DNA from 2 places in the Shewanella pealeana ATCC 700345 genome. Region 2 is predicted to be linked to the other one. Evidence: riboswitches for the same ligand, from Rfam matches in the RefSeq annotation. Region 2 holds a riboswitch; the other holds the start of a gene.
The links. Region 2 has a riboswitch for thiamine pyrophosphate ahead of SPEA_RS09585 (TonB-dependent receptor). Riboswitches for the same ligand answer to the same signal wherever they lie in the genome.

Region 1 (16,392 bases), 680 kb from region 2:
ATCCTTGTGAGTAACCTGGAGTCAAAACTTTTAAAAAAATCAAATACTGTTAGCTGATTGGCAATAATAAGTTCTAATAGTTCTGTATCTTTTAACTGATTAGTGAGTAATTGGAGCTCATTAGAGTTGTGTTCAAACCGTGCGAGTAAACCTTGCTCAGCACTGGTACCATTGATGCTGTATATTTCATTAATTAACATAGAAAAAGTGTCTATATAATCATCAAGCTCTTCTAATACTCGTTGATTATTATAGCTTATATCTAAATTACTTTGAGTCAGCAACCGATCAATCTGAGTTAATTGCTGTACCAATTTCGCTTTAAAATCCAGTACTTGAAAAGTATACTTCGGGTCTATTCGACTAATAAAATCCTTTTCGCTGCGCCGTATCATCAGTAATGTATTGGCTGATACAACAACCTCATTTTCTAGCCTTGATAAATCCAACTTAGTATTCGACACGTACTGAGTTATAGATACATTAACAATGAGCAATATAACAATTGCGACACTTCCTGCTAGCAAAAATGTCTTTATGGACCAACTTCCCTGTTTAAGCATGATACCCCCTGTTACACACAGTCCATAAACAATAGGCTATATAAACAGTTAGCACCAATAATCAATTTGTAAAATGGAATGAAAATATGAAGGAAAATACCTTAAAAGGTGCACTTGGGACGAGTTAAGATTGAAGGGGGTGATATCGTTAAAATAACTTACACCTTAATATTGATTATGCTGCCAATCAAATCTGACGAGGTTTGTATCACCTCTGCCGACGCCTGAGCATGAATAACAGCTTGAGTTGCATCGACTAATGCTTCTGTCACTCCACCAGTGGAAACCGTCGTTGTGCCAGATGCTGATTGACTCGCACCTGCAACATCAATCGTCGCTTGCGTTAAATCTGACTGAGCAGACTGAAAGCCATATTGGCCAGAGATAATACTCGGTGGTATCTGCATAACATCTCCACTAAAATAGAAACTTAATCGTTCAATTATTATCTAATTTTTGTACAAAGTACAGCCACAAGCTCTAGTCATGCATTATCATAATCTCTATGGTGTTCAAAAACTCTGAATAGTGATTAATAGCGTTAGAGTTAGCTAATATCCCTGTATAATGATAGGGTTATTACGTAAAGGTTGGAGCCCGATCGCAGGTGAGTTTAGGAGTGTATCTGAATGAATAAAGCAAAAATACTGGTTGTTGATGATGACCCTATTTGTTCGAGTCTTTTACTGTCAGTACTAGGCGATGACTACCAAGTCACCACGGTCAACTCTGGTGCTGATGTGATTGATATTGCAAATATCCAGCGACCCAATGTTATCTTTTTGGATATCATGATGCCGGGTAAAAATGGTTACCAAGTACTTAAAGATCTAAAGCAAGACCCGCAAACATCAAAGCTACCCGTTATTATTGTCAGTGCGCTTGCAGAGGAGTCCGATGAAAGTCTTGGGCTTAGACTCGGCGCAGATGGCTACCTAGCCAAGCCTATCAGTCCGAAAGAAGTGTTTGCTGTACTTAAGAAGTACCTCTAATGAAGCTGAAGCCTACACAATAAAAACCATCTATTGCTAATTGCAAAACATTAATGATGTATACCGCTTGCGAAAAAGCTACGTTGACACTCTCTGCAGCGCAGCTTTATCGGTACTGGCTGTATGCCAATTAAGGTCAATCCCCCTAAGCCGAGGGGATAGCTCAGAATATTAGGCACAAACCTAAAACTCACGAAAACCTGCTTACTCTGGCAATGCTTACATTGACAAAAAAGATGTTGCTCCATTTTCTTTCGCAGTGACGCCATCCTTGCTCCCAAGCTATAACTTAGTATTTATCCCATCATTAGTGCTAAAAATAGCCATAAGAACTTTTTGAACACGATACTGCCTTCGCTGGTTACCCTCAATGTTCCCGACAAACTATGGTAGTCGAGCTTGATTTGATTACCACTCAGCTCAAGTGTTTTATATTGTCTAAACATACTCAAAGTAAATCCTTTTAATTTGCATTCCATAAACCTACCAGGCAATTATTAGCCTATCTAAACTGTAAAAGAAAACAACCTCTAATGATTCACCTTGCTAGTATGTACTTATAGCGCAATCACCAGCCGCTTTCCCAGTCTTTCCATACTGGGTTTAATCCACGCTCAAGCATTGCGTTAGCAACCACTTGCGGTGAGCGCTCATCGCTGATCTCAAACTGATCCAGCTCGGTGTTAGGTTCAACATAGCCGCCGGGTTGCGTCGAGCTTCCTGCACTAACATTAGTTACCCCTAGTGTAAATAGGTTATCCCGTAGCTTAGGCGTTTCGCGTGTCGATAGACTAATCTCTAGTTGTTGATTAAACAATCTAAAGGCACAGATCATCTGCACTAAGCCTTTATCAGTCAGCTCAACCTTTGGCGTTACCCCACCAGTACAAGGCCTCAACCTTGGAAGCGAAATGCTATAACGACTGCGCCAATAAGTTTTCTCCATGTAATCTAAATGATGCCCCATTAATAGTGCGTCGAGTCGCCAATCATCTAAGCCGAGTAATACCCCAAGACCTATTTTATCGACACCAGCTCTCGCTACCCTATCGGGAGACTCGAGCCGATAACCAAAATCCTTCTTCTTACCTCGGGTATGGTGCTCGCTATACGTCACAGGATTATAGGTTTCTTGGTATAGCATCACCGCATCGAGCCCTTCTGCGACTAGCTCTCTATAGTCTTGCTCTTCCAACGGCTGCACCTCCATGGCCACATGGCTAAACTGCTCTGTGATCAGTGGTAACACCTGCTTGAAGTATGGCACGCCCACTTTCGACTCATGCTCACCCGATACCAGTAAAATTGAATCGTAGCCCATGCTCTTAATCGATCGCATCTCGTCTTTGATTTCACTGTCAGTTAAAGTCTTACGCTTGATTTTGTTACTCATGGTGAAGCCACAATAATCACACTCATTGGCACAGAGATTTGAAAGATAGAGCGGAATATACATGCCGATACTCGCGCCAAATCGCTGACGAGTTAACGCGACAGCTTGCTGAGCCATCTGCTCAAGAAATGGCTCAGCCGCCGGTGACAACAGCGCAAGTAAACTATCTACGTCTCCCGATGGTTTCTGCATTGCGCACTCAACATCCGCAGCTGTGCTTGAATACAATCTGAGTTTAAGCTCTGAACGAGACAGCTTTTTAAACACATCAACAAAGCTCATAAGCACTCCTTAACAACAAAATAAGTGCTAATCATTTAAGAACCCCGTTAACGGACTGGTATTGTGCGCTTGATGACTCACGGCGCCTAAACCTGCGATATAAGCTTGTCGTCCAGTATTAACAGCTTGAGCAAAACAGCGCCCCATAGTGACCGGATCGCGACTACTAGCTATGGCGGTATTAACCAGTACGGCATCGGCGCCGAGCTCCATCGCATGTGTTGCCTGAGAAGGTGCGCCAATTCCCGCATCGACTATCACAGGCACCTTGGCCTGCTCGATAATGATCTTTAAGAAAGGTTCGCTTGCCAGTCCCTGATTTGAGCCAATAGGACTGCCAAGCGGCATTACCGCTGCACAGCCGACCTCTTCGAGCCTGCGGCACAGCACAGGATCGGCATGAACATAGGGCAAGACCACATAGCCCTGTTCGCATAAAATACGCGCCGCCTCCAAGGTTTCAATGGGATCGGGCATCAGGTATTTGGGATCCGGGTGGATCTCAAGCTTTATCCAGTTGGTCCCCAGCATTTCTCGCGAAAGATGCGCGGCAAACAGCGCTTCTTTAACGTTCCGCGCCCCAGCGGTGTTCGGCAGTAGCTTTACCCCGCTATCGATTAATGGCTTAAGAATATTGTCACTGCCAGTATTAAGATCTAGCCTTTTAACCGCTAGAGTCACTAATTGAGACTCAGAAGCCCCTACCGCATCCAACATGGTTTGGGCTGTTGCGAATTTTCCTGTGCCAGTAAATAGTCGCGATTCAAATTGGTGATCGGCAATCGTTAACATTTTAGCCTCCCGCAACTACTGAAAAAATCTCAAGCTTATCATCCGCCAGACAAGACACTGTCTGCCAGCGAACACGAGGCAAGACTTCACCATTTAGCGCTATAGCAATACCTTGAATATCCACGCCTCTCACCTCGGCATACATTTCAATCACACTTTGCACGCTTGAGTTAATCGCAACTTGCTTGCTCTCATCATTGATACTGATAGCAATGCTGTCATTACCTTTATACATATTCTTTCTCCGTAGACGGTAACTTGCCGCAGTTTTTTTCGGCACCAGATAGACCTTGAACGTCCCCACAGATCACGCACTCGGGGCTACGCGGTAAACGGGCTTCTCGCCAACTAAAGGATTTGCCATCGAAGCGAAACAGCTTACCTACCGTCTGCCTATCTCCTAATAATTGTTGCAGCGCCATTAATGCCTGCATTGACGCTAACGCTGCGACCATAGGCCCCAAAACACCGACAGTTTGGCAAGTTTGATTCACCGACATATCAGCTGGATACAAACAGTGATAACAACCAGATTGTGGATTATGCTGTTGATTGATATTGAGCAGCTGTCCCTGAAAATTTGCCGCCGATGCCGACACCAAAGGGGTACGGCTCTCGATCGCAAACCTATTGACTCGCTGTCGGGTTTCGAAGTTGTCAGTGCAGTCGAGTAGCTGAGCATAGGGCTCATCAAGTGTTAACACCTGACTGATATTGTCTTGAGTTAAATGCTCACTCACCGCGATAAGCTGAGTTTGAGTGTAGGCACGGCTGAGTTTATCCTTGGCCACCAGCGCTTTATTGTTACCGATATCGCTATCGTCAAATAGCAATTGTCTGGGTAAATTTGACAGCTCTACCCTATCTCCATCAACAAGAGTGATATGACCCACACCAGCGGCGGCTAGCTGCTGAGCAACTAGATTGCCCAAGCCACCAACGCCGATGATAACAACATGAGACTTGGAAATGGCAATCTGACCAGCCTCGCCAACTTCAGGCAATAACACCTGACGCGAGTATCGTAAAAAATCACTATCAGTGAGTGACATACTATTTCTCATCAGCCCATGCCCTATTCAGAGCCGTAAACGCCGCAGTGGGATCATCGGCCTCAGTCAAAGCTCGCACCACTGCGATGTCATCCACACCCGTTGCTTTAACACTTCTAAGGCGCGCTGCATCTATGCCGCCAATTGCGACGATTGGCAGCTCGCCTTTCATCAAAGAAACATAGCGGCTCAGTTTTTCTAGCCCCTGAGGCAAAGATGGCATCTGCTTGGTGGTGGTGGGAAATATATGCCCAAATGCGATATATGATGGCTGATGTTGCTTTGCCAACAAAATTTCGAAATAGCTATGACTCGACAACCCAAGTGCAATGTCAGCTTCACGTAGCTGCTTTAAATTACTGTCGAGCAAGTCTTCCTGACCAAGGTGAACCCCGTAAGCTTGATGTTTAATGGCAAGCTGCCAGTGATCGTTAATGAACACTCGTGATTGATAGTCACGACCTAGAGCAATGGCTTTGATTATCTGCGCTTCAAGGGTTGGCGAACTTGCATCCTTAACTCGCAGCTGAATTGTTTTAGCCCCCGCTTTTAACAAGATTTGTAGCAATTCAACATCAGCAACTACAGGATATAATCCCAAGGTGCCATCAATCTGCTTAAAGTCGCCTCGCTGATTATTCATCAACTCCCAAGCAGCAAGCGACATAGGTTCGGTATCGCTTGCTGTGATAACTTTGATATAGGGAAATTGCTGTAAGTCTTTTGGCCATGCCGTTCTTGCCAAGCATCCAGGTCCACTGCCCGGCTGATAGCTGGCGATCAGTCCTGCATTCACATAGGCCTTTGCCACAACAATCGCATCATTGAGCACAAAGCCATGGGCCATTACAGATGCAATTGCCGATGACAAGGTGCAGCCTGTACCATGACTATTTTGGCTATTGACTCGATGACTTGATAACCAAAAACTCTGCCACTGATGCTTATCAGATATTCCTTCAACATCAGTACAAACGAGTAAATCATTAGCCTGATGCTGACACCAGGCTGGACCAAGATCGCCACCTTTGGCTAGCACCGAAGTGCTTAACTGTTCTGATAGCTGTTTGGCTGCCGAGATACATGCATCAACACTCTCAAGCTCTGTTGCAGCCAGAATGGCTAACTCACTCACATTAGGCGTGATTAATGTGAGTAATCCTTTAAACGGCGTAAAATCAAGCCTTCCGCCATTTGCCAGTGCATCACCGCAGGTAGCCACCATCACAGGGTCTAAAATAATAGGCACTACAATGCCAGATTGACGCCAACTAGCTTGCTGCTTAGCTAACCATTTGGCTAGATAATCAATTTGAGCCTGCTCGGCCAGCAAGCCAATTTTAATGGCTGCTGGCGGTAGGTCGCTAACTAAGGTGTCTAGCTGAGACTTCAACATTTGACTTGATACAGACTCAACCAATGCCACAGTTACAGAGCTCTGTGCTGTCACCGCAGTGATAACGCTGCAGGCGTGGGCATCAAGATCTGACATTGTTGCCAGATCCGCTTGAATGCCTGCACCGCCGCCACTATCAGAGCCCGCTATCGTCCATACAACAGGAAGCCTAACAGGCAATGTATGTGCGTTTGCCATGATTAATCCTCTAACGCAACATCAGGCTGTTTATGACTCGCTTCATGATAAAGTTCAGCACCTTTAGCTTTAAACTCGGCCGACATTTGCGCCATGCCTTGCTCTCTTTGCGATGCACGTTTTGCCGTATCAGACTCACTGCCAGTGTATGAGTCATACTCTGTAGCAGATTTGATATCAATCACTCTAGCCTCAGCCTCACGCTCCTGAGCTGCGGCATAATCACGCACCTCTTGGGTAATCTTCATTGAGCAGAACTTAGGGCCACACATAGAGCAGAAATGAGCGACCTTGGCAGACTCTTGAGGTAAAGACTCATCGTGATATGCGCGCGCCGTCTCAGGATCTAACCCTAAGTTATATTGATCTTCCCAGCGAAACTCGAAACGCGCTTTTGATAATGCGTTGTCACGTATTTGGGCGCTCGGATGCCCTTTTGCCACATCACCGGCATGAGCGGCAATCTTATAAGCGATTAGCCCTTGTTTCACATCATCCTTGTTAGGCAGACCTAAATGCTCTTTAGGCGTGACATAACACAGCATTGCACAGCCATACCAGGCGATCATTGCCGCGCCGATCCCCGATGTGAAATGGTCATACCCAGGAGCAATATCCGTGGTTTGTGGGCCTAAGGTATAAAACGGCGCTTCATCACACACCTCAAGCTGCTTATCCATGTTCTCTTTAATCAAGTTCATTGGAATGTGCCCAGGGCCTTCGATGATAGTTTGTACGTCATATTCCCAAGCAACCTTAACGAGCTTGCCAAGCGTTTCTAGCTCAGAGAACTGGGCTTCATCGTTGGCATCGGCAATCGAGCCTGGACGCATGCCGTCGCCTAATGAAAGTGACACATCATAGGCGGCGCAGATCTCACAAATTTCTCTAAAATGCTCATAAAGGAAATTTTCTTTATGATGCGATAGACACCATTTCGCCATGATAGAGCCACCACGAGAAACAATGCCTGTTAGGCGCTTAGCGGTCATCGGCACATAGCGAAGTAATACACCGGCATGAATGGTGAAGTAATCAACGCCCTGCTCAGCTTGTTCGATTAAGGTATCGCGGAACGTTTCCCAGTTAAGATCTTCGGCAACACCATTAACCTTCTCTAGTGCTTGATAAATAGGCACGGTACCAATGGGTACAGGAGAGTTACGAATAATCCATTCACGAGTTTCGTGGATATATCGCCCAGTAGATAAGTCCATCACGGTATCGGCGCCCCATCGGGTCGACCAAACCAGTTTCTCGACTTCTTCCTCGATGGATGACGTCACCGCCGAATTACCAATATTGGCATTCACTTTAACTAAGAAGTTACGACCAATAATCATTGGCTCAGCTTCAGGGTGGTTGATGTTTAGAGGAATAATTGCGCGGCCACGAGCAATTTCTTGTCTGACAAATTCAGCGGTAATTGGCTCGCCAATCACCGCGCCAAAGCTCTCACCTTTATCTTTTTGGGTCAGAATAGGGTCGGTTACCTCAGACTTGGCCATATTCTCGCGTATGGCAATATATTCCATCTCAGGGGTAATAATGCCTTGGCGGGCATAATGCAATTGGGTGACACGTTTGCCTTCTTTTGCACGGCGTGGTGGCAGCAACGACTCGAACCTTAGATGATCTAAGCCATCATCTGCGAGGCGCTGCTGGGTAAAACCTGAGCTGGCACTTGTAAGCTGCACAGTATCACCACGCTCTTCAATCCAGTTTTCACGGAATTTTTCAAGACCTTTGCGTACATCAATATTTGCATCAGGATCTGAGTAAGCGCCCGCGCAGTCGTATACTTTTAGCGGCGGGTTAGCTTCAAATACGGGGTTGGCTTCATCACCAGCCACTAAGGTGTCGCTTTGATGGATTTGACGCATGCCCACTTTAAGATCTGGGCGACTGCCTTCAAGATAAACTTTCTCCGAATTTGGGTGCTGTAGCGGTTTTAGGTTATCAATAAACTGTTGTGCTTGAGCACGGGTTTCGCGGCGATTTGACATTAGCAAACTCACTTTTTATAAGAAATGAAGTTGCTTGCCAGGAGAAAATGAGAATGTGAAAAGTTGAACATATAACTAGCGGTAAATTCTAGTTACACGTAACCACCGAAATACTGCTTTTGGCGCTTATTTAAAAGCCATGTTATGCAGTAGTTTCGCTTGTTTCCTTCGCAGGTTCTAGCCTGATCAGGTTCAACGGATCCCGAATTAACGGTCTCAGCCATATGGCACTCCGACAAGATGAGCTGGCAGTATAGACTCATAGATAGGTTCGATACAAGAGCTTAAAAAGTAATTAGACCAGAAGTTAACAACACACAGCCAAACCATTAATCCACTGAAATATAAGCACAAATACCAGCGAAAGACTAAAAGCCAATCACAACTATGAATTTTTATCACTTCTTTTATAATTTATTTTATGACTTCTTTTATAAGTATCCAGACCATCCATGCCATTTTCTTCACTTAATATTTAGCGCTGTTTACCGACCATTCGCTTGTTTAATCTTGCGGCTATCGCATCGTTAATCGCTTTTTTAACCTTATCTCCTCCACAATTAAATGGAAAACCGATCGTCTCAGCATAAGGGTTAATTTGATCACCAATTTTGACAATACGATAACAAGTATCCCCCTTCCTAATGATGCGATTAGGGTCGAGTACATGGTCAGTTGTGGCCACCTTGCTATATGTATCAACCTCAGGAAAAACTAGCTCCTGCATGTCGCCGTCCATCTCACTAAGGGAGCGCTGCTGGGTATATTTTGCAGCACGCTCTATGACCAGCGAGTCGAGTTGACTGGCTCTTTGCTTTGCTAAATAAGACTGAGTAAACCGGTTCACGCTTGACGTACGACTCTTACTTTTAGCTGTTGTATTTAGAGACGCTTGAAGAGATATGTCAGAAGTTGCGGGCTCAGATAACGCAGCTTTTGGGGGCTTTGCTTGATCATTTAACCCACTCGTTGGTGCGTTAACAAGTGCTGATATTGATGATGGATTGGCTGTAGAAACTTGCTCGAGTGTCACTTGATTTACTATCGATGCTTCTAATTCAGGCACTTTTTGAGGAGCATGATAGAGATAGGATTGAATTTTTGGAGCAGAAACTTTTTTTATTAAAGGTGCCGATCTAATCCATAAATCATCAATCGCAGCAATAGCTATGATGTGCAGTAATAATACACAAAGGGTTATTGTTAAACCTTTGAATTGTCTTTGGTCATTTTTCTCAGTTAATAAGCTTGAGTTGATCCTAAACTCACTATCAGGGCAAACAAAATTTAACTTGGTGTCAGGCTCATCAAGTTTGTCTACTGTAACGATCTCCTCACCATAGACCCTTTGCTTAAGTCTTACCTCCCGCCGTCCTGCATATCTCAATGACTTAATCCCTTTTAAGCACTCTTCCTATAATGGCATCAATCTAGAGCAACAACCTTTTACCTTAGTTCAACATTTTTTAGCTGCTGGCTTTTTCACTCCACAATGCTGCAACCTCAAACAACTCTTAACCATTTCTTAATACTACTAGGCTACTGTTTCAGGGTTACATGCAAAATAAATTTGAAACTAGACGACAAAAAACTTAGCTTACACGTGTTCGCTTAAACTCTAGCTTTTCCAATGAAAGATGTTACACTGCCCCTAATTGTGGTCAAACCAGAAGTCTTTTATACGATGGCAGTAGAACAAGCGACAGCTTCAGACAATCAAGGTTCTCATCCTACAGCTAAGAAAATAACAGTGGCTAGCTACTGTGCTAGAGAAGAGCTGGCAAACAGTATAAGCCATGGTATCGGTGTCATTGTCGGTATTGTCGGGCTTATTCTGTGTTTACTAAAGGGCTTTGATCACTTAAGTTTTGTTCAGTTAACGGGTGTGGTTGTTTACTGCAGTAGTATTATTTTGCTTTTTCTGTGCTCGACCTTATATCACAGCGCGACATCACCAATGACCAAACATAGGCTAAAAATTGCCGACCACTGCGCTATCTATCTGTTGATCGCAGGTACCTATACACCGCTGATGCTTATCACGTTAACCAGCAGCGAAGCCGATTGGATTCTGATTGCTATCTGGTCACTGGCAATTGGTGGAGTATTATTTAAAACTCTATTTATTGGACGTTTTAAGGCCTTCAGTCTGGTGCTGTATCTGGTGATGGGCTGGCTTTGTGTAACTGTGATGCAAGACTTAATTGCTAACATGTCAGATCTTGGCTTTAATCTGTTAATTGCAGGCGGATTATTTTATAGCTTAGGGGTTATTTTTTATGTCGCTAAACGTATCCCTTTTAATCATGCTATTTGGCACCTATTTGTATTAGGCGGCGCAGTTTGTCACTTTCTGTGTATCTATCTAACAGTGATTTAATTATTCTGTAATCAAGGATTACGTGCACTCTTTGCTCAATAGTTACTATTAAAGTGAGCTCACTGACAAAATGCTTGAAATGCTTCAGTGAGTCGCTCGGCCTCATCTTGCTTATTGGCCTGCTTAAACAGCTCAATAATACACTCAATTGTGCACAATCCGCCCTCTATTTGATTACGCCGCAAACTAAACTGCGACTCAGGGGTATGCTTTAATGAAAAGGTCTTCGCCGCTTTCAAGTAAGGGCTTTGGCGCAGCATCTTGCGCGCTTCTTGCCAGGTCGCATCTAAAATCACTAAAGTTTTCGGCAGTGACTGAAATTCATGCTCTCTATGAGTCGGCTCTTGTGTTTGGCACATATTCTGTTCAGAGCTCTCGTCAGTTTCGTCAGTGTCATCTTCTGGAAATAACAGCGCAGTCTCAGGTTCTTGCAGCTTAGCTAACAGCTCTGCAGAAGGCGCGACACGTGACCACATTACCCGCTGGCAATCTTTGGGAAACAGTTTAAGAGCTAGGTTGCCAGTATTCGTCGGACGGGTAGCTTCACGTTCATGGGTTAATAATATGACTTGCACAGAACAGACTCACAATTTAATAACCGCAAGAGTATATACCGAAACACGTTAAAGATAACGTCGCTAGCGGAGTAAACTGATGCAAAAGGCGCCCGATACTGCTCGAAATGGGCTTAAAGTAAAAGATCCACCTTCTGAAAAAGATGGTTTAGGCTTAAAGCAAAAAAGCGCCCCTCAGGTAAGGGACGCTTTTTTTTGAACCATTAACGACATCTATCACCGACAAGCTTTATGTCGAGAACTAGATGCTAAAGATTAGATGTTAATAATTGAGAATCTATCTGTACTTCTTTACTTTCTTTAGGGCAACCTGCTGCTTTAGCATAGAAAGATGGTCAGTAAACACCACACCATTAAGGTGATCCATTTCATGCTGCAACACAATGGCTAAGAATTCATCGGTATCGATTTCAAATGCTTTACCTTGACGATCTAAAGCGCTTACCTTAACGCCTTCATGACGATTTACCTTAGCGCGATACCCAGGAATCGATAAACAGCCCTCTTCACCTTGGTATTCACCACGAGATTCTACTATCTCAGGGTTAATCAATACCATTGGCTGATCACGCTCCTCAGAGAGATCGATGACCAAGATAGCATGCAAGCTACCAACTTGAGTTGCAGCCAACCCAATGCCATCGTCGGTGTCATACATAGTCTCAATCAAATCATCGATAAAGCCTTGTACAGACTCAATATCTGTTACCGGAACCGCTTTACGCTTAAGGCGCTCATCGGGGATCGTTAAAATGTCTAACACTGCCATATTATTATCACACTAGAAGTAAACTCAAAAATTCGCGCTATTATGACCGAATCAAGCGCAAAGGCAACTCCAGTAAGGATTTAAGTTAATTTTCTACCTCTATTTACTCTACGGCTTATTACACACCTAACCGAGCTAGCCTAAAACCCGCCCAATACTGGCTTGTTATCTACTGAACCAACCAGCTTCTATTTTGCACAATAACCTCCACTTTTTTGCAACATGTGGTAGCATGACTCAAAATGTATAAAATATACGGATAATAATATGACTCAAGCAGGACGCACTGCGCTGCCCCCTACATTCTTTGTAGCCAATACCATGGAGATCTTTGAACGCCTTGCTTGGTATGGCTTTTTTGCTCTCTCTTCGCTTTATATGACCTCACCACAAAATCAAGGCGGTCTAGGATTCTCCGAACAAGAGCGTGGCTTATTGCAGGGGATGATCCCCTTCTTCCTCTATCTATTTCCTGTTCTAACAGGCGCCCTCGCCGACCGCTATGGCTACCGCAAGATGTTCCTCGTTGCCTACGCCATCATGTGCCCAAGTTATTACTTATTAGGTCAAGTCGATACCTTTATGGGCTTCTTTGTCGCCTTTATGGGCGTTGCGGTTGGTGCCGCCTGCTTTAAACCTGTCGTCACCGGCACGGTGGCACGAACCACAGATGATACTAACCGCGGCTTAGGCTTCGGGATCTTCTATATGATGGTCAATATCGGCGGTTTCTTGGGCCCATTTATCGCAGGTTATGTTAGAGCGATAAGCTGGGACTGGGTATTTATCATGTCAGCCTTCTGGATTGCGGTTAACTTCATCCCAGCTTACTTCTTCTATAAAGAACCAACGGATCAGAGCCAACAGAAAGGAAAGCCTCTAAAAGCGGTATTCCAAGATATCCAGCAAGTATTAGGTAACGCACGCTTTGCTATTTTGTTCTTTGGTACCTTAATCATCTTAATGTCTTACGGTGCTAAATGGATCACGGGGGAAACCACATTAATCATCTACGCCGTTTGGTTTACATCTCATATCATCTGGGACAAATTAGCCTCATCTAGCAAGCAGGCCCCTTGGTATGCACAAAAGATAAGTCTAGGTAATAAACCCTTCGTTATTTACCTACTGATCCTCTCTGGTATGTGGATGGTCTACCAGCAGATTTTTATTACCTTGCCTATTTATATTCGTGACTTTGTCGATACCTCAGATCTCGTCTTGATGCTTGCAGGCTATCCTGATCTGCAGCAGTTTTTTGCTCCTGTCGATTTAAGTCTATTGCAATCAGAAATGACCCGGTTAAGCCACGAAGTCGCTGCTGGTACGCTAAATGTACAACAAGCTTACTTTGAATTGGTGCACACTAAGGTGATGGTGCCAACGGCAGAAATAAGCCAAGGCTTTGCTGCTATAACCCAAACACCAACAGCCGCAGCTCAGTATGCCCAAACATGGGCAAGCGAGTATCGCCAAGTTAATCCTGAGTACCTTATCGGACTTAACTTCCTATCAATTGTGGTAATGCAGTTGATGATTAGCCGCTTCGTTGAACGCTTCCAAGCCCTGCCAGTACTTGTTGGCGGCACAATTATTCTTGCCATCGGCACTGCCATTGGCGGTATTGCCCATGGCGCAATCATGGGCGGAGCCATGGTACTGACCTCAATTTTGGTATTCTCAATCGGTGAAATGGTGGCCTCACCTAAGAGCCAAGAATATGTCGCAAGCTTTGCGCCTAATGATAAAAAAGCCATGTTTATGGGCTACTACTTCGTCTCTTCGGCGATAGGCTTCTTACTAGCCGGCCCTCTATCTGGTTACCTCTATGCAGAAGTAGCCAAAGGTGCAGGTCGTCCAGATATGATGTGGTACATCATTGGTGGCTTTGGTCTATTAACCGCGTTTGGTCTGGTTATGTTCCACAAATTTGGTACCACGCCACAAGCGGATGACGATACCGATGTGACACTTGCTCAAGCAAGCTAAGCACAAAATAGACTTGTGGGAGGTAATCCTAGTCTATTGAAATAGGTCTATTGATAATAGGCCCCTTAAAACCAGACGTAGAAAATAGCCCGCGTAAGTAAACTTACACGGGCTATTTTTTGCTCTGAGATTCAATTATGAACGTTAGGAGCATAGAATTAATACTAGAAGTTAAAATTGCGAGCGTATTGCAAACACCCACTGTGTGTCTTCATTTTCAAAACTCTCTAGTTTTTCCCAGTCATACTGATAACGCACGAGCCAAGACCACTGTGGGTTAATTTGGTAACCAAGTGCAAGCCAGCTTTGTGCCTCATAACGCTCTACCCCATCGATACCCAAATTACCCTGAGCATAGAACTCACTGTACCAATGCTCAGACAACGGCTTGAGTACTGTCATATTCACATTCGCAGCAGTACTATCTGTGTAAGACTTAACGGCCAAGTGATTCACTGCAATTTCGGTAAAGACCTGAGTCGAAAACCAACCTTGATGCTCAGTCATCAAACCTAGCTGAAATTTATAATAACTCGCATTTCCATGTGGAGAGCCTGTTTTAGCATGTTGCACTGAAGCTCTCACATTTAGCTGATCCGTCGAATATAAATAGCCCATGTGCCACTTGTCGCCACCTAAATTAGTATTGGCGGAAAACTTTTGATGACTAGTCGCAAAACTGCCCCCAAGCTTAAAAACATCGCCATCGAAGCCAACATAAAGCGAATCATTTAAATTAAGGGGATCGGCAATATGCCTGAAATCATTAGCATAAGTAGGCAAAGAGATAGCAGAAAGTAATAAAAGAGAGCCTACAGAAGCTGTGAACGCCTTTACTGACATTATATATACCGTTAAAAAGCGCTATTATTACTTTAGCGCCAAACTTCAGCAAGAGGTTTCACCTTATATTACAAGCAGATAACACATACACACAAATAACAGCAGCAAACCAACAAGTGTTGCCGTCAATGCTGAATGGCGAATACAAACAAGCCTAAGAGTTGATTTTACCTATGTTAAAACCTACCGTAATAAAAGGAAATGAGCACCATGCAAGCGAGTAGTAAACCTTCACCCATGGCACAAATATGGCACATAGTGTCTATGATCCCTCAAGGTAAGGTCTATTCTTACGGTAAGGTGGCCGACTTAGCAGGCCTACCCGGCCGGGCACGTCTGGTCTCAAAAGCATTACGCGCCGCTCCACCTGAGATGGCACTTCCATGGCACAGAGTGATCAATAGCCAAGGGAAAATATCCTTCGCTGAACATACGCCGCCCTTTATAGAGCAGATGCAATGTTTACGGGCAGAAGGCGTTATAGTGAACCGTGGCAGAATTAAGCTGTCAGACTATGAATGGCAACCCGATATCGCAACGTTAGTGCTTTCCCTGCCATATTAGAAAGCAAATAAGGAGGTAAATTTGCCTAGAAAGATACCGACTCTATTCGCTATTAGCCTGTTAGCAGCAAGCGGAACAACGCTTGCCGACACCACAGTGCTAACGCCCCATACTGCCGAGTATCAAGTTTATTACGGCAGCATAGAGCTTGGGCGTGCTCGCTATATTCTTGAGGCTCCACAGGGCAATTTTTTTCAGTATCGTTTCGATAGCGATGTTGGACTATTAATGCTGTCCGACAAGCGTCACATCCTTAGCGAATTTACCTTAGAAGATGCTAATCAGCTGGTGCCTATGCGCTACTCCGTCGAACGCACAGGTACAGGCCCGAGTTTTCGGGAGCAAGCCGCCTTTGCTAAAGGGCAGAATGTGGTTCACAGCCGCTATAAAGATGAGCGCGCTAAGTTCCCCTACGACAATCAACTATTTGATCCATTGATGGTCCAACTGCAATTTAGACTCGATATGCAAGCCCATAAAGATGAGCTGCATTACACCATGGTAAAAGAGGGAGAAGTCGATGACTACGCCTTTAAAATCGTGGGGAAGGAACGAGTTAATATAGAAAGTGGCAGTTATCAAACCGTCAAATTTGAAG
Region 2 (16,392 bases):
TTTAAAGAAATATTGGCTAGAAGCGCACTCTGTTGAGCGAGTTCAAGCAAGGTTAGAGCAAGGTTAATATCAACGTACATAGTCGGTTTGTTAGATATTTCATAAGGCACCAATTTGGTGCCTTTGTTATTTCTATCCTAAACCACTTACTTCAGAAAGTGGATTGTATACTATCACTTTAATATTCTGCTACACTATGCGCTAGACAGGTGTCTTTTGCTGGGTTATGATCTGCTTTGATTTAGACACAACTGAGAAGAGAGCTGTTTATGAAATTGATATCGTGTACTGCCATGTTATTTGTATTAAGTGTATTTTCGACTCAGGCGGCCACAGTCGGCTGTGAGCGGGTTGGTGGCATTAAATGCCAGAAAGTGGGTAAATCTTATGGCCGCACTAAGGTGATAGTCGTACCCAAAAATCATCGTCATTATCATGCTTATCACTCTCCTCTGCTAACCGCAATGGGGATGGCTATTATATTAGATGCTGCGGGTAATGCCGTCACAGATAAAGGCAACAAAGTCGTTGTGTTAGGCGAGGGCAATGAAGTAAAGCAGGTTTATGAGAAAGATGGTGTTGTTTATCTTATCAAAGAATTAGGCTGAAACATGACCAGTCAGCGAGTGTTTGAACGACAAATCCCTATAATTGACAGGGGCTTAACTGTTTTAGCTGCAATTATTTGTTTATCGGGCATTGTCTTTATTATCAAAATGGGGGCTTCAGAGCTGAGTGTTATGAACATGATAGTTAGTATGGTCATTGCGCTCACTATCTATTTATTCAAAGTGCTAGTCATTGGTTTGTGCCGGAGTTTATTGACTCTGTCTGAAGATGGGCGAATAACACCAAAGCCTACTATGCCTGCTTCGCAGATAAAGCTTACGCAGAAGAAAGTCTCTAATTTTGGCTTATGTACTTTTTGTAATCAGTTTGAAACTAAAAATACCCTGTCAGGTCGTTATGTCTGCTCTGATTGCTATCAGATCTTTTTAAAAGTTAAGCAGTCATCGAGCCTAATATCTGCAGTACCTCAGGCGATGTCTGGGGGGAAAAAGTGCTCATAATGGCAAAAAAATAGTCGGTATAGACCGACTACTTTCATTCATACAATCGCTACGCACTACTTGTAAACTACTTGTTCATTTCTCGTTCTTTATTCAAGAATTCGAAACCACTCTTTAAGAAGTTGAAGCGCTCTTCATCGGGGAGCGAGCGTACTTGAGTTAGCATCAGACCGAAGGCCGAGTCGATCATTAATCTGTCTGATAACTTTAAGTAACGATAGACGACAGGTCTGAGCACTACCGAAAAATTGCCAGTGAAATCATCAAAGCGCTGCTCTTCGATAGCCAGAGTGTTGTTCACTAGTTCGCGCATACACAGTGCCGCAAGAAGTGCATTTTTATCACTAAATGACTGGTACTGAGCGGCACGAGAGTATCCGGCTCGCTTGTGAACATCTGACATATTCAGTGCGATCATGCCTTTTTCTTGTACTAGTTCTGTGGCCGCATCGAGTAATGCGGTTTCTTTTTCCGTAAGCATTGCAAAATTCCTGCAAATTTTTTTTCATTAGATGTTGTTATCAAGCTAAAGTCAATCACATTGTATAGACAGTTGTTTAAATTTTGTATAGATGGCTTCAAGGCAATTGAATGATTTGCATCGGGTAATCACCATCGCCATCGCTAAATTTTCGAGTATACTATGGCTAGTAATTTCCTTTATTGAGGGCAGAAAAGTGGCCGAAGAAACCATATTTAGCAAAATTATTCGACGTGAAATTCCAGCGGATATCCTGTATCAAGACGATCTTGTTACCGCTTTTAGAGATATCACACCTAAAGCGCCAACCCATGTATTAATTATTCCTAATCATTTGATCCCAACTACAAACGATATCAAGGCATCTGATGAAAAAGCATTAGGGCGTATGATGTCTGTGGCAGCTAAATTGGCACAAGAAGCGGGCATAGCTGAAGATGGCTATCGCTTGATCATGAACTGTAATCAGCACGCTGGACAGGAAGTGTTCCATATCCACATGCATTTACTCGGTGGTCAGCCATTAGGCCCAATGCTGAGCCCTGGTGCATGAGTTTAACTAGTGAGCAGGGCTCATTAACAGGCATGGCGAGCCGGTTCGTTGAGCAGTTGACCCAATGCCGTAAACTTAAACTCAAAGTATTAGAAGCGAGTGGCAAAAAGGTGTTGATGGAGTTGCCTTATGACGCACAACTTGTCGGCTATCCTGATACTGGCGTGATCCATGGTGGGGTGATCACCACCTTAATGGACACTGCAAGTGGTTGCGCCGTGGTGTGCTCTATTTTTGATAAGTTTCAATTATTAGAGATTTCTCCGACACTGGATCTACGTGTCGACTATATGAAGCCAGCCGAGCCCCACAAGCCTGTTTATGGTTTTGCCGAGTGTTATAAATTGTCTTCAAGTGTCGCCTTTACTCGCGCAATTGCTTATCAAGACTCCATTGATAATCCTATTGCTCATGCAGTTGGCTCGTTTATGCGGATCAGTCCTGAGATGGTCGGTGAAGAGTTTCGATTGGCGTTAATGGGAGAAGCTGATGACAATGCATGATGAGCCAAAATCTGCGGTGGGTATAGAGCAAGATGACTCTGCTCATGATGAAACCGGTAAGCTAGATGTAAAAAGCATCGTCAAAAAGGCAAAAGAGCTTAATGACTTCGGCCATTTGCTTGAGCACGTACCCTATGCCAAGTTTATCGGTATGGCGGTGGAGCGTTTTGGCGACGAATTGGTATTTAAGCTGCCAGCCAAAGATGACAACATAGGTAACCCAATATTACCTGCACTTCATGGTGGGGTGATTGCCGGCTTTATGGAGATGTCTGCAATTGTGCAATTAATGGTGTTTATGCAGACGAGCAAGGTACCTAAGGTAGTGGATTTTTCTATCGATTACTTAAGAGCGGGTTACCACAAAGACAGCTTTGCCGAGTGTAAAATTACTCGTCAGGGGCGCCGAGTCGCTAATGTGAATATTAATTGTTGGCAAACCAATCGCAAACATCTTATTGCAACTGCGAGGGCACACTTTTTAATCGATTAATCAAATGTTTAATTGTATAACTCGTATTAGCTATTAGCTCAAAATAGGGGACAATCATGAAAAAGCTTTTATTGGGACTCGTTACCGCTGTGATGATTACGGCGTGCGCTCCACATACTGCTGGCGTTATGGCGGGGTCGAATGGGGAGGTGCGTGTAGATAACAACAGTTTTGGCAAAGAGGTACAAGTTAGCAATATCATGGCGCGTCCCGAAGGTGGTTTTTTACGTGGTACAGGCACCATTGCCAGTCAAGTATCAACCGACTTAAGATTGCAGTATAAGTTTACCTGGTTTGATCTCAATGGCATGACTATTGACGATGAAGGAGTCAGCTGGAAGTCGATTAAGTTACACGGTAAACAGCAGATGCAGGTGAGCGCCGTCGCGCCTAATGCTACAGCCACTCGTTTCGAACTTTATGTTCGCAAAGCATTTTCTAATTAAGATAATGTCAGTGTTAACTTAAGTCACCAACGTAAAAAAACGTCAGCTAAGCTGACGTTTTTTTATGCATAGCGTTCATATTTCTTAAGAAGACTGTCACTGAGTTGTAAATTTCATGTATAATCGCGCTCGCCAAGGGGTGTTAAAGTCTATAAACCGAAAGTTGGATTTATAGATTTTGACTGAGATGTTGAAAAACGAACCCTTTGAACCTGATCCGGCTAATACCGGCGTAGGAATGGGCCACAATTCATTTTCCGATCGCTTCTTTACGTTGCCGGATCTCAAATTTTTAATTTTGAGGTCCTATGTTAACTCTAAAAACTTATTCGCCAGTCGCCCTCGCGATTATTGCTGCTATTTCCTCTCCCAATGCACTTGCTAATGAGCTGGGTTCACCTGTGAGCGATGACATCGAAGTCATGGTGGTCACTTCCGACTTTCGCGGCAGCGCACTCGAAAAAATGCCATCGAGTGTCACAGTTATCGATCAGCAGCAAATTGAAGATGAGGGAGCGCAGCACTTCGAAGATATCCTCAATAATATCGCCAACTTTAACTGGTCTGGTGGTAGCTCTCGGCCTAAGTATTTCCAAATTCGTGGTGTCGGCGAGCAGGAAGAGTACCAAGGCGCACCAAATTCTTCAGTAGGCTTTGTGGTTGATGATATCGATCTGTCTGGTTTAGGCATGGTGTCTAGCATGTATGACTTGCAACAAGTTGAAGTGCTACGAGGGCCTCAGGGGACACGTTATGGGGCTAATGCACTAGCGGGTCTTATCTATCTGAAGAGCAATGATCCAACGGATGTTTTTGAAAATGGGGCAGAGGTGTCATTGGGTGATGACAATCTACAAACCTTCAGTGGTTTCAGCTCTGGTCCGTTAACCGATTCTGGCAATCTGCTTTATCGTGTCTCACTGCAGCAACATCAACAAGATGGCTACCGAGACAATCTTTATCTTGACCGTAGCGACACCAATAACCGCGATGAATTTACCGGCCGCGCAAAACTTCGTTGGTACGCAACCGATGACTTAGCAATTGATTTAACCTTGCTGCATGCCAACTACGACAATGGTTATGACGCCTGGACATTAGACAATAATGGCTTCGATACCTTAACCGATGCTCCGGGTGAGGATAAACAGCGCACTACGGGCTCTTCACTTAAGTTTACCTATACAGGTGCACAGAATTTCGAGCTGACCTCTCTCACATCATTTGCAAATTCTGATACTCGTCATAATTACGATGGTGACTGGGCAAATCCTGATTATTGGGAAAGTCGAGATTGCGGTGGTGTGCCTTGTGAATATGAATATAACTGGGATAAGAAAGGCGAAAGAAAGACTGTAACTCAAGAGTTTAGATTATCTTCTACCGAATCGGGTCGCATTTTTGCCGATAGTACCGACTGGCTAATTGGCGTTTATGGCATGGATCTGCAAGAGGATAACGAAACCATAGACAGTTACAGTCAGTTATCCGCCGAGTATGAGGCGCGAAATTACGCCGTGTTTGCTCAATTAGACTCTGATTTAGGCGCAAGTTATGCACTTTCCGTCGGTCTGCGTGCCGAGCGTAGAGACAGTGATTATAGTGACTCAGCAGGCGACAGTTTTGATCCAAGTGAAACCATGTGGGGCGGCCATATTGCCCTTAGCAAGGCGTTAGCTGAAAACCATGAGTCATACATACGTGTGGCACGTGGCTATAAAGCCGGTGGCTTTAACATGTCGCTACCGATTGAGTTAGCTGACAAGAAAGAATACGACACAGAGATCCTTTACAACTATGAGATAGGTTTGAAGTCTACTTGGCTAGATGGTCAGGCAAGCACTAACTTAGCGCTATTCTATATGGATAGACAAGATCAGCAGGTGGCGGCGTCACAGCAATCAACTGTGCCGGGTGAAGAGGGTAACTTTATTCTGTTTACCGAAAATGCAGGTAGCTCACATAACTATGGGGCTGAATTAGAGGGTAATTGGTACGCGACCGATAACCTGAATTTATACGGCAGTGTCGGCTGGCTTGAAACCGAATATGGTGATTACCAGTACGAAGATAAGTATGGCACCCTGGTTGATCTATCTGGTCGAGAACTTGCGCACTCACCTAACTTTACCTTCAGCCTAGGGGCAACTTACCGTAGTGACAACGGCTGGTTTGCAAACCTTAACACTAGCGGTAAGAGTGATTTTTACTACTCAGACAGTAATGAATCTAAATCTGATGCGTATCAGATTTTTAATGCCAAATTGGGTTACGAGGCTGACATCTGGTCTGTTTACCTGTGGGGGCGTAATTTATTTGATGAAAAATACGGTGTTCGCGGTTTCTACTTCGGTAATGAACCCGATTTAGATTGGGCCGATAAGCAATATATACGTTATGGCGATCCGCGCCAGATTGGTATGACGTTTAACGTTAAGTTTTTGTAAGACAGGATATTTAATCTAAACAACATTGAGCCGCACCCGAGTGCGGCTGAGGTCAATAAAATGAAATTAACAGCAGAAATTAGTTGCTACCCACTACAAGATAACTATTTAGACCCTATTAAGTGGTTTATCGCTCGTGTCGATTCTTACGAGAATATTCAACGTGTTACCAATGCAATGGCCACTCAAGTCGTTGGTGAATACAGCGACGTGATGTCAATGCTCGCTATTGAGATGCAAGCGGCGCATGAAAAGTTTGGTAAAGCTGTGTTCGTATGTAAGTTTATTGGTGGTGAACTAAATTTAAGTCATAGCGAATAACTAATAAGTAAGTGCCAATGAAATGACCATGGATATTCAGTTGGATCTGTGGTCATTTTTATTTTTTGATCGACAACCCTTTTAGGCAAGCCTTTATTGTGCTGAGCAGAGGACATTTCTATGTCAGAATTTTGGCTAACATTAGCCAATAGCGTTACGGCCGCTTTTGGTGAGGCTCAAGCGCTAACGGCGTGGGAGGCGGTGGCAGTATTATTAGCCATGGCTTATCTTATACTGGCAATGAAAGGCAACATCTGGTGTTGGGCTGCAGCCTTTATCAGTACCGCCATCTATACGGTATTATTTTGGAAAGTGTCATTGCTAATGGAGTCTGTCCTTAATGTCTACTATATGGCAATGGCCATATATGGCTATTGGATGTGGAAGCGAGGAGGTAAGGAACATGATGGGGTCAACATCGTTTCATGGAGGCTATCCACTCACCTTAAATTAATCGCTGTGACGACTATAATCGCACTGCTTATTGGTCACTTTATGGCGACGCAAACTCAGGCGGCTTTTCCCTATCTCGACGCCGCGACAACTTGTTTTGCTGTGATGACCACCTATCTGGTTGCTAAGAAAGTCTTAGAAAATTGGATTTACTGGTTTGTTATCGATGCCGTTTCTATCTATTTGTACATCAGTAAAGGCTTGATGTTAACCGCGATTCTTTTTGTGCTCTATATCGGTATGGTGGTGTTTGGCTATATGATGTGGCGCAGTAAGATGAAAGATCAGCAAGCGGCCGATGAGATATCACTCTCTGCAGGCGCGGTATAAATGCATTTCCCTTTAGCAAGCATATTGTCAGCATATCTTGAGCAAGCACAGCTTTCACAAGTCAGTTTGATCGCACCTTTAACCCAAGGGCTGAGTAATCAAAATTACTATATTCGAGGCTTACACCCAAGTAAGCCTCGCGCCGCAGAGTGGGTATTAAGAATTAACAGCTGGGCAAGCTCGCAGATCTGTAATCGTCAGCATGAGGTGCTTAATTGGCAACTGGCGAGTCAGGCTAAACTCGCTCCTCAACTTGTTTATGTTAGTCCTGACAAGCAGTTCTACCTCAGTGAATTTTTTGCTCAAAACGAGCAGCGCTGCTGGAGCGATTTGATTACCGCCAATGCATCACACCCTATAGTCACGATGCAAGAGCTGTGGCCGGGAGCTGAGTACAAGTTGCTAGAGTTACTCAATGGCCTGAAGAAGCTTCCAGCTCCTAACAATGTGATGGGGTTTGATGAGCAGTGGCAGGTTTACCAACGTAGACTTGAGCTGATGCAACAGCAGTTGAGAACACATAAGCTCAAGTCCCTAGAAGTTGAGTCTTGGCTAGATTTACATAGTCAGCTAGTGGCACTAAAACAGCAAGTTGGAGACATGTTAGCAAGGTTAGCCGGTTGTCTGGTTAATCTGCAGTTTAGCCATAGGGACCTGAACCCATATAATATTTTAGTCGTTGAAGATAAGCTCAAATGCATCGATTTCGAATATGCCTGTAGTTCCCACCCCTTGTCTGATTTAGCCTCGGTTATTGCCAGTCATTCGCTGTCGTCAGAGCAGCGCCGCTGGTTAATTGAAAACTACTTAAGTGAGCATCCAAACCTGAATTCAAAGGCGGGTAATGCAGTGCCGGCGGCGGTAGATCTCTATTGGGTCTTCGCTGTGTGCTGGGCACTGCAAATGGCATTCGATTGCTTGGATGGTGATAGTTTAAATAGTAATAGTTTGAATAATGACGGGCTACCCCCTGATGAAGCTATCGCTGTAAGCCGCCCCTCGTGCGCCGATTACTTAACCTATGGGAAGCAGTATCGAGATTTAATCGCCAGCTGCGTTTAATCACTAGCAGAGCGCATTCCTCCATAGCTTTTTTCTTTAAGCACTCCTTTGCTACAACGCAATTTATTTCTAGTAGCGAATAGAAATAGCACATAGAAATAGTACATTAAAAATGCGGCATTGAATTGTCGCTTAGTGCGAATATCTAGCGATGTTCTATGCTAGATAATAGCTTTGCTGTAGAAAGCAGAGTGGCTAAACAATGCGGCCCAAGTTTCAACTCACTGAAAGATAGTTACCCTTTAGAGGGTCTGTATAAACAAGTGCTCTTAAGCATCGCCTTTTAGCTACTTAAGTGATTAATTTGAAGAGGGAATCAAATGCAATTTGTTAATTTATATCAAAAGTTTTTAAGCACGTTAAAGTATGGTGAAGGACTTGCGCCACTTGCGCTACGTCTGTATTTAGCCCCTGTATTGATGCAAGCCGGATATAATAAACTTTCCCACTTTAGTGACTCCGCAGCTTGGTTTGGTAACCCAGACTGGGGACTTGGACTACCGTTTCCAGAGGTGATGGTTGCACTTGCCGCTGGTACAGAGTTTTTTGGTGGTGCCTTGCTGGTGGTAGGTTTGGCGACTCGACTCGTCTCAATTCCTTTAGCCTTCACCATGTTAGTCGCAGCTTTTAGTGTACATATTGAAAATGGCTGGCTGGCGATTGCTGACTCAAGCTCTTGGCTGGCAAATGAGAATGTTCTCGCCTCGGCCGAGAAGTTGCAGCAGGCTAAACAAATTCTACAAGACAATGGTAACTACGAATGGTTAACCAGCTCAGGTAACTTGGTGATCTTAAATAATGGTATTGAGTTTGCCATTACGTATTTGTTTATGCTTTTAGCTCTAGTGTTTATGGGGGGAGGACGTTACACCAGCCTTGATTACTATATCGCTAGGCGCAATGATATTGCCTAGGTGTCACACTAGCGGCTTATGATACTAACGAGATCCCACTGAGTAAGTGGGATTTTTTGTATTATCGGCTCTGGGTTTGCTATTTTTGGTAAATTTAACCTTTGTAAAGTGGTTAAATTTCATAAATATGGGTGGAATATTTTTACCCACTTGATATTCTCGAACACGAATTGTGACCTAAGTCATTCTTTTCTCCTCTGAACGTTTATTAAGGATAATCCGTTGGACGCATTAGAATTATTGTTAACTCGCCAATCTACCCCAAGACTCATCGCACCAGCACCTAATCCACAGCAACTGCAAACTATCTTAGACGCAGCAACTCGTGCACCAGATCATGCGGGTCTGACACCTTGGGAATTTATTATTGCCGAGGAGGATGGCCTAGCTCGACTTGGGGAGGTTTTTGTCAAAGCATTGCAGGCGAAAGGAGCCGATGAAGACTTAATTGCTAAGGCAAAGAATATGCCCCTAAGGGCGCCAATGGTGATTACTGTTGTGGCTAAGGTAATTGAACACCCAAAAGTTCCCGCGCTAGAGCAACAACTTGCAGCAGGATGCGCTGTGATGGCAATGCAACAAGCGGCCTTTGCTCAAGGCTTAGGCGGTATATGGCGTACAGGAGAGTTGGCCTTCGATGCTAACGTGTATCAATTACTTGGGTTACAAAGTACCGATCAAATTGTAGGGTTTCTCTACCTAGGCACTCCAGCGATAAAAGCCCCGACCAAAACACTTAAAGATGGCAAGAGCTTCGCTCGATATTTATAGCGCTTTATCCCGGTTATTGTGATAAAGATAATGGCTAGACGTTGAACTAATTTCATCAAGAATTTGGTTAAAATGAGTCTGTTACCATGCTAGCGTAGAAGAATTATAATTCAGGAGGTTGTGGTGAACGAAGAAGCAAGAGAAACCAGTTTAGTAGGTGAGCATATCGTCCTAGAGCCTTTATCTCTGGAGCATCAAGCTGCGTTAAGTATTGCCGTTGCTGATGGTAATTTATGGGAACTTTGGTACACATCTGCGCCTCATCCAGACGATATGAAGGCCTATATCGAAACGGCGTTAGCGACCGAAACCAGAGGAGAAGCGCTGGCTTTTGCTGTACGTGATCGCTACTCGGGTGAGATTGTGGGCTGCACTCGGATCTGTAACTGGCAGCAGCAACATCGTCGACTAGAAATCGGTTACACTTGGTATTCAAAGAGTGCACAGCGCTCGGCGGTCAACACCGAGGCCAAATTACTGCTGCTGAGTTACGCTTTCGAAACGTTAGATGTAATGGCCGTTGAGTTTAGAACCCATGTTCAGAATCAAGTATCTCGTCAAGCGATATGTCGCTTAGGCGCCAATCAAGACGGTATCCTACGCAACCATCAAATATTAAAAAATGGCACCATCAGAGACACTGTGGTGTATTCAATCATAGATTCTGAATGGCCTGATATAAAGCTGGGGTTAAAAGATAAGTTATCTGCTTATCAGGAATAGCCAATGGTATGGAGCTGTAGCGCAAGAGCTGCCACTGATTCTCTGTATTAAGGACGATTAGTTACAATGGAATGTCATTAAAAAGATGACCAATTCTTCAGCTTTGCACTTGATATTAATTAAAAGCTAAAGTAGAAATGTATGCTGGAAGCTAAATTCAGCATTAACTATTAGCAATTATCAAAGCAACTAAAAAGAAAAGGATAACCTTCAATGTTTGCAAAGATTAACTTAGCACTGATTGTACTGGGTGCCAGCACGCTCGCTTTTAATAGCCAAGCGGGGGAGGCGGAAGACGCCTTTGTTAGTGAGCTTGCCGATTGTGCAGCCTATTACCATATCGCGTCTGATGCGATTTCTGCGATGGATGCTCCCCAAATGGCGGCAGTGGTGGATAGGTTAACACTTTCGGGCGAACAGGCGTCGCAATTGGCGAAGCAATATCAAACTGAAGAGCAGGTCTCAGCCGCGATTATCGCAGCCGAAAAGAAGCACCAATCGACTATGCCTAACGGTAAAAGCTTAGGTCCATTGATGGGTAAATATAAAGAGACTTGTAAGAGTATTCTTGCCCAGCCAGAAAAGCGTCTCGATTATTGGACCATGGTCACCATGTAATACTTTTGGGATGAACGCTTTCCTTGAGCTTCCCTCGAACTGACTTAAGCCAGTTAGTCTAAGTGCTTACTGCAAATGTGAATAGAGTCGCCAAACATCTCGGCTGACTCTATTTTTAACTTAAGTATGATTTTTATACTCACCTTTTAAATCATGGCTTTTAAATGGCATGACTTGTAATAATTCCAGCCAATCCCCTGTCTACTCGCTTAGTTCTAGCTTGCAAGCTATGACTTTTTGAAATCCCATAACCTAGCGCACAGGAGTAACCCATGAACATCTATTTGTTGATCGCAGGACTTCTCGCAGTGCTGACCTCTATTGGTCATTTTACCTATGGTAGAACGCACTTTCTGTTGCCAATGAATGCAGCAGACTTTGACCCAGAAGCCAAGGCCGTTATGCACTGTGTATTTCACTATGTATCGGTATTTCTTGTACTCTCGACTTTGGTTCTGCTCTGCTGCGCTTTCGAAGCCATCTCTCAGATGCAGAGTTTTGGTATTTTGCTGTTTATCGCGCTTAATTTTGGATTATTTGCCATCTGGCAGCTTTATATAGGTTTTATGAGCAGTCTTGAAGCGCCATTTAAGCGATTATTTCAATGGGTATTTTTTGCGCTTGTGGCAGGGTTTACCTTAGCCGGGACTCTGCTGAGTTAGCTAAAACTTTTGGTAGATTAATACCAATTAGAATAAACCACGTAGAGTCCTTCGCCATTTAAATAGTATTGTACAAACAGTGGTTTAAAGCTTTAACTGTAATACATTCACATGAATATTGCTCATGTTAAGATTGGATTACAGGGTAACAACTTGTCTTTTACTGAGCAGCTAGGTAAGTTGAGCAGCCTATTCCAAAAGGATTGGAATTCCCCAAACAAGGACGAGAAGATGCACCGCACCATTATGTTGCCCCTAGACGTTTACTGTATCAGGATTTGATGCCTATTTACTTGTTCCTTTCGAACATTTAATAACAATCGTTGTCCGATAGTTATAATGACGATAATTTACAAATTTTTGCGGATTAACCAGATAGCTATAGCGTTCTTCTCTGTATGATAAGAGCTTGTCTATGATGTTTGCCAATCCAGCCATATGAGCATTTTATGATTAAAGTTCATCAATTAAAAAAAGAATATCCCATGGGAGACAGCTGCGTGAAAGCGCTCAATGGGGTAAGCTTCTCTATCGCGAGAAATGAGTTTGTTGCCATCATGGGGCCATCTGGGTCAGGGAAGTCAACATTAATGAACATCATTGGCTGTCTAGACAAGCCGACGTCGGGTAGCTATAGCCTGAACGAACAAGCGGTGGCCGAGTTAGATGATGATGCCTTGTCTGCTGTACGTAACAAGGAGATTGGTTTTGTGTTTCAAAGCTTCCACTTGTTACCCCGTTTATCTGCTTTGCAAAATGTGTTGTTGCCCTTAAGGTTCTCAGCTTCACCTGTTCAAGATACCGATTATGCCCATGAGTTACTCAAGCGAGTCGGTCTCGATACTCGCCATGATCATAGACCCAATCAGTTATCGGGTGGACAAAGACAGCGTGTGGCCATTGCTCGCTCTTTAGTGAATCGACCTGCAATCCTATTAGCCGATGAGCCCACTGGCGCGCTAGACAGTAAAACCTCGGTCGAGATCATGGCGCTGTTTACTGAGTTACATAAAGCCGGACAAACCATCATCTTAGTGACTCATGAAGAAGAGGTTGCCGCTTATGCCCAGCGTATTATTCGTATGCGCGATGGTGACATCGTCGAGATAGAAGAAAGAGGTGAAAATGCCGCTTAATGTTATAAACACCCCAAAGGTTAAATTTAAGCGGGGCAATAAGTACTTCAATTTCGCGCTTGGCTTTTCCATCGTCTTATTGACCAGTTCAAGTGTCGTAACAGAGGCCGTCGCCAGCACTGAGTCTCAGAGCGTTGCTGCTTTGGCAAATCATGGTTATGCACCAAATGAAGGTGAACTCATGCCTTTACTGCTCACAGGCCAAGTCGCTTCAGTAGTTTCCCAAGCTTTTATTGTACCTAAGGCTGGCGATACCTGGCTTTACCAAATTCAATGGATGGCACCTGAAGGTAGTCTGGTAAAACCTGGTGAAGTGGTGCTTATCTTCGATAAAAGTGAAATTGACAGTCGTATCGAGCAGTTGGAAGGAAGTTTATTAAGGGTGAAAGCCCAGGAGCAAAGCCAATCTATTGAGCTAAATGCACAGTTATTACAAGCAGAGTTTGAGTTGAAACAAGCTAAATTAGAGCTTGAGAAGGCCGTACTCGATGCCTCTGTTCCCGCCGATTTCATTGCCGCTAAAGATTATGCCGATTTTCAGTTTAATAAATTGAAAGCCGAGTCTGAATTGTCAAAGAAGCATCAAGCATTAGCCGAAATTCAAGATAAGCGTAAGGCGTCATTGTCACAGCTCTCAATCGATAAACAGCGTGCAGAGCTAGAGCTTGCTCAGGCGCTATTAGGGCTTGAGCAACTAGAAATTCGCGCCGATATTGCCGGGCCAGTACTTTATTCAAGAGATCCATGGACAGATAAGAAATATGCCGTAGGAGACAATGCCAGAATAGGCAGGCAAGTGGTGACGATCCCTGCGTTAAACAATCTCGAAATTATCGCTTGGGTAAATGAGGTGGATGTAGATCGTATTAAACTGGGAGAACCTGTACGCCTAAGGCTTGATTCTCAAACTCAAGTTACGCTCAGTGGTAATGTTGCCGACGTTAGCCGTCAGGCTAAGAAGCAGCCTGCATGGGGGAACAGCAACTGGTTTAGAGTATCGATAAAATTTAAGGTCGACAAGCGAGTGGAGATTATTCCAGGTATGAGCGTGTTAGTTGAAGCAGGAGTGACCCCCTCATGAAGTTGACCCTAATTAGTGGATTCGTGTTTGGCGCACTATTAACCGGTTGCTCAGACACGGTTACCACCCAAGTCGAGTCAGGTATTCTAGAACAGCAGATTGAAGTAACAGGAGAGTTGGTTTCGGCTAATACCGTGAACCTAAAGCCGCCAGCTCTGCGCCGCGTCTGGCAATATCAAGTGAAGATGTTGGCTCCAGAAGGCAGTGAGGTTAACAAGGGGGATAGAGTCGCGCAGCTAGATACCTCTAACTTGAGCCAAAGGCTATCGGTCAAGGCGGCTGAATTAGAGACAACGATTCAGGATATCGAAACCTCGAAGCTTAGAAATGCTAAGAAACTTGAGGAGCTCAAACTTGAGCTGGCCGAAGCTAAGATGAATCAAGAGAAGAGTCAGATGAAAGTCGACATTTCAGATGAAACCGTTTCGGCTATCGATGAACAGAAATACTTAAGAGATGCCGTTATCGCCAAAGATCGCGTCAAACTCATTAATCAAAAAATTGAGCTTGAGCTCAAAGGTGCCGAACAGCGAATGAAAATGCTGGCAGGCGACCAACAAAAGTTTGCCGCCGAAGTGTCCACTCTAGAGAAAGGGATTAAGTCGATGACACTTATTGCGCCCCGAGCTGGCATGGTGGTTTACGGCAACGACCAGCAGGGCAACAAGGTGGCCGAAGGCCAAAATATCTTTGTTGGTGACTCTGTATTAAGTATTCCGGATCTGCAACATATGCAGGTCAATATGACCATTCCTGAGGTAGAAGCTGGGCGGGTTAAGATTGGTCAAAAACTCAAAATTCGTCTCGATGCTAACCCAGAGAAGAGCTTTAATGGTGAAATCACCGAACTTGGCGCCGTATTTAGGGTGAAGAATCAAGATGTGCCCTTGGTGATTTTTGATGCTGTCGCTAGCATTAGCGAGCCTGATACCGAGCTGATGCGCCCAGGGATGACGGCGAAAATTAGCATAGATATTGCCAATAACAGTCCTGAATTATTATTGGCTCTCGATGCCGTGCATTATGAGCGCGGTAAGGCTTATGTCTTACTCCCGGGGATATTTAATGACACTAAGCAGTACGTCGGCCTTGGTTCTATGGGCAAGGAGCGTGTAGCGATTACCTCCGGATTAAAAGAGGGTGAGGAGGTATTACTGCCATGATAACAACACAGAGCAAAACTACTAGTGAATTAAAAAGCCGAACAGATTTCACGATAACGGAGCAAAAGCCTAACCTGGTGCGCACTGTACTGTTAACCAGTGTATTGGCCGCCGCTGCGCTCGGCCTAACTGCTTGTGGTGATTCAGGGAGTGCTGGCGTATTAACCGTTGAAGTGAATCGATCTGATTTTAAGGTGGATATCCCTGCATCGGGCGAGCTAGAGGCCAGTAATTCGACCACCATCAATGTGCCTACAGGCCTTCGTGGACCACAATCTCTCGCCTGGATTATCGATAATTTCAGTGACGTTAAAGCGGGGGATGTCGTCGCTAAAATGGATTCGACCCGAGAGAGTTTTCGTTTGGAGATGGAACAGCTCGATTACGACCGTTTAGGTTTAGATAGCCAAATCCAAACGCAAAAAGACAAGACTATAGATAAGAGTTTAAACACAGACACTAAAGTGACTGCACAGGAACAAGATTTAGCCGATCGCTTTTTCAGTGAAGATGAACGGGTTTATACCAGAATCGATATTATCGATCAGATGCGAAACCAAGATTATCTCGAAGCTAAGATGGAGTTCTATGATTGGGGCTTAAGCCAGCATGGCTCTCAAGCGCAAGCGGAGCAAGAGCTGATAAAGCTGAAGCAGAAAGGTCATAAGGCTAAGATGAATCGCTACTCCAATAATTTAAAACAGATGGAGATAGTTGCGCCCCATGACGGTTTATTTGTGTCGCAAGCGGGTTGGAATGGCGCCTTGCCTGTTGCGGGAGACATGATGTGGTCGGGGGTGACCATTGGCTTACTCCCCGATACTTCAAAGATGCAGGCCAAACTGTATGTTCTAGAATCTGAGGCCCTAGGTTTAGCCATTGATAAGCCCGTTACCTTATATCTCGATGCTTATCCAGAATTGCCGATAACAGGCACGCTGACTCAACTCGATGCACTGGCAAAAGCGAAAGAGCAAGACAGTCCAGTTAACTATTTCCAGATCACGGTAACGCTCGATAAAACCTTAGAAGAGATCATGCAGCCTGGGCGGCAAGTTAATGCAATGGTGCATGCTTTGGATCTTAATGATGTGATTACTGTGCCTAATCAGGCGTTATTTCAAAAGTCTGGAGAGTATTGGGTCTACATCAAGACATCAGCAGG

Region 1: another riboswitch for thiamine pyrophosphate. It lies ahead of thiC (phosphomethylpyrimidine synthase ThiC); the one in region 2 lies ahead of SPEA_RS09585 (TonB-dependent receptor).

The regions. Positions count from the first base shown of each region.
Region 1 covers NC_009901.1:2,898,231-2,914,622, forward strand. Annotated here, with positions in the region: gene SPEA_RS12570 (hybrid sensor histidine kinase/response regulator) at 1-563, opposite strand, end outside; gene SPEA_RS12575 (hypothetical protein) at 722-970, opposite strand; gene SPEA_RS12580 (response regulator transcription factor) at 1,193-1,555, shown strand; gene SPEA_RS23270 (hypothetical protein) at 1,852-2,001, opposite strand; gene thiH (2-iminoacetate synthase ThiH) at 2,124-3,230, opposite strand; gene SPEA_RS12590 (thiazole synthase) at 3,258-4,022, opposite strand; gene thiS (sulfur carrier protein ThiS) at 4,024-4,257, opposite strand; gene SPEA_RS12600 (HesA/MoeB/ThiF family protein) at 4,250-5,074, opposite strand; gene thiE (thiamine phosphate synthase) at 5,076-6,668, opposite strand; gene thiC (phosphomethylpyrimidine synthase ThiC) at 6,671-8,674, opposite strand; TPP riboswitch at 8,821-8,919, opposite strand; gene SPEA_RS22420 (hypothetical protein) at 9,150-10,061, opposite strand; gene trhA (PAQR family membrane homeostasis protein TrhA) at 10,305-11,054, shown strand; gene SPEA_RS12625 (DTW domain-containing protein) at 11,114-11,629, opposite strand; gene def (peptide deformylase) at 11,907-12,398, opposite strand; gene SPEA_RS12635 (MFS transporter) at 12,666-14,387, shown strand; gene SPEA_RS12640 (hypothetical protein) at 14,559-15,230, opposite strand; gene SPEA_RS12645 (MGMT family protein) at 15,441-15,794, shown strand; gene SPEA_RS12650 (DUF3108 domain-containing protein) at 15,816-16,392, shown strand, end outside.
Region 2 covers NC_009901.1:2,222,837-2,239,228, forward strand. Annotated here, with positions in the region: gene SPEA_RS09545 (CsgG/HfaB family protein) at 1-67, shown strand, start outside; gene SPEA_RS09550 (hypothetical protein) at 270-608, shown strand; gene SPEA_RS09555 (hypothetical protein) at 741-1,070, shown strand; gene SPEA_RS09560 (helix-turn-helix domain-containing protein) at 1,138-1,551, opposite strand; gene hinT (purine nucleoside phosphoramidase) at 1,748-2,104, shown strand; gene SPEA_RS09570 (PaaI family thioesterase) at 2,101-2,607, shown strand; gene SPEA_RS09575 (PaaI family thioesterase) at 2,600-3,100, shown strand; gene SPEA_RS09580 (YcfL family putative periplasmic lipoprotein) at 3,157-3,546, shown strand; TPP riboswitch at 3,672-3,802, shown strand; gene SPEA_RS09585 (TonB-dependent receptor) at 3,855-5,993, shown strand; gene SPEA_RS09590 (YkoF family thiamine/hydroxymethylpyrimidine-binding protein) at 6,054-6,314, shown strand; gene pnuC (nicotinamide riboside transporter PnuC) at 6,435-7,097, shown strand; gene SPEA_RS09600 (phosphotransferase) at 7,098-8,159, shown strand; gene SPEA_RS09605 (HvfX family Cu-binding RiPP maturation protein) at 8,480-9,073, shown strand; gene SPEA_RS09610 (NAD(P)H nitroreductase) at 9,296-9,844, shown strand; gene SPEA_RS09615 (GNAT family N-acetyltransferase) at 9,968-10,567, shown strand; gene SPEA_RS09620 (hypothetical protein) at 10,781-11,185, shown strand; gene SPEA_RS09625 (hypothetical protein) at 11,458-11,847, shown strand; gene SPEA_RS09630 (ABC transporter ATP-binding protein) at 12,297-12,983, shown strand; gene SPEA_RS09635 (HlyD family secretion protein) at 12,973-14,064, shown strand; gene SPEA_RS09640 (efflux RND transporter periplasmic adaptor subunit) at 14,061-15,227, shown strand; gene SPEA_RS09645 (efflux RND transporter periplasmic adaptor subunit) at 15,305-16,392, shown strand, end outside.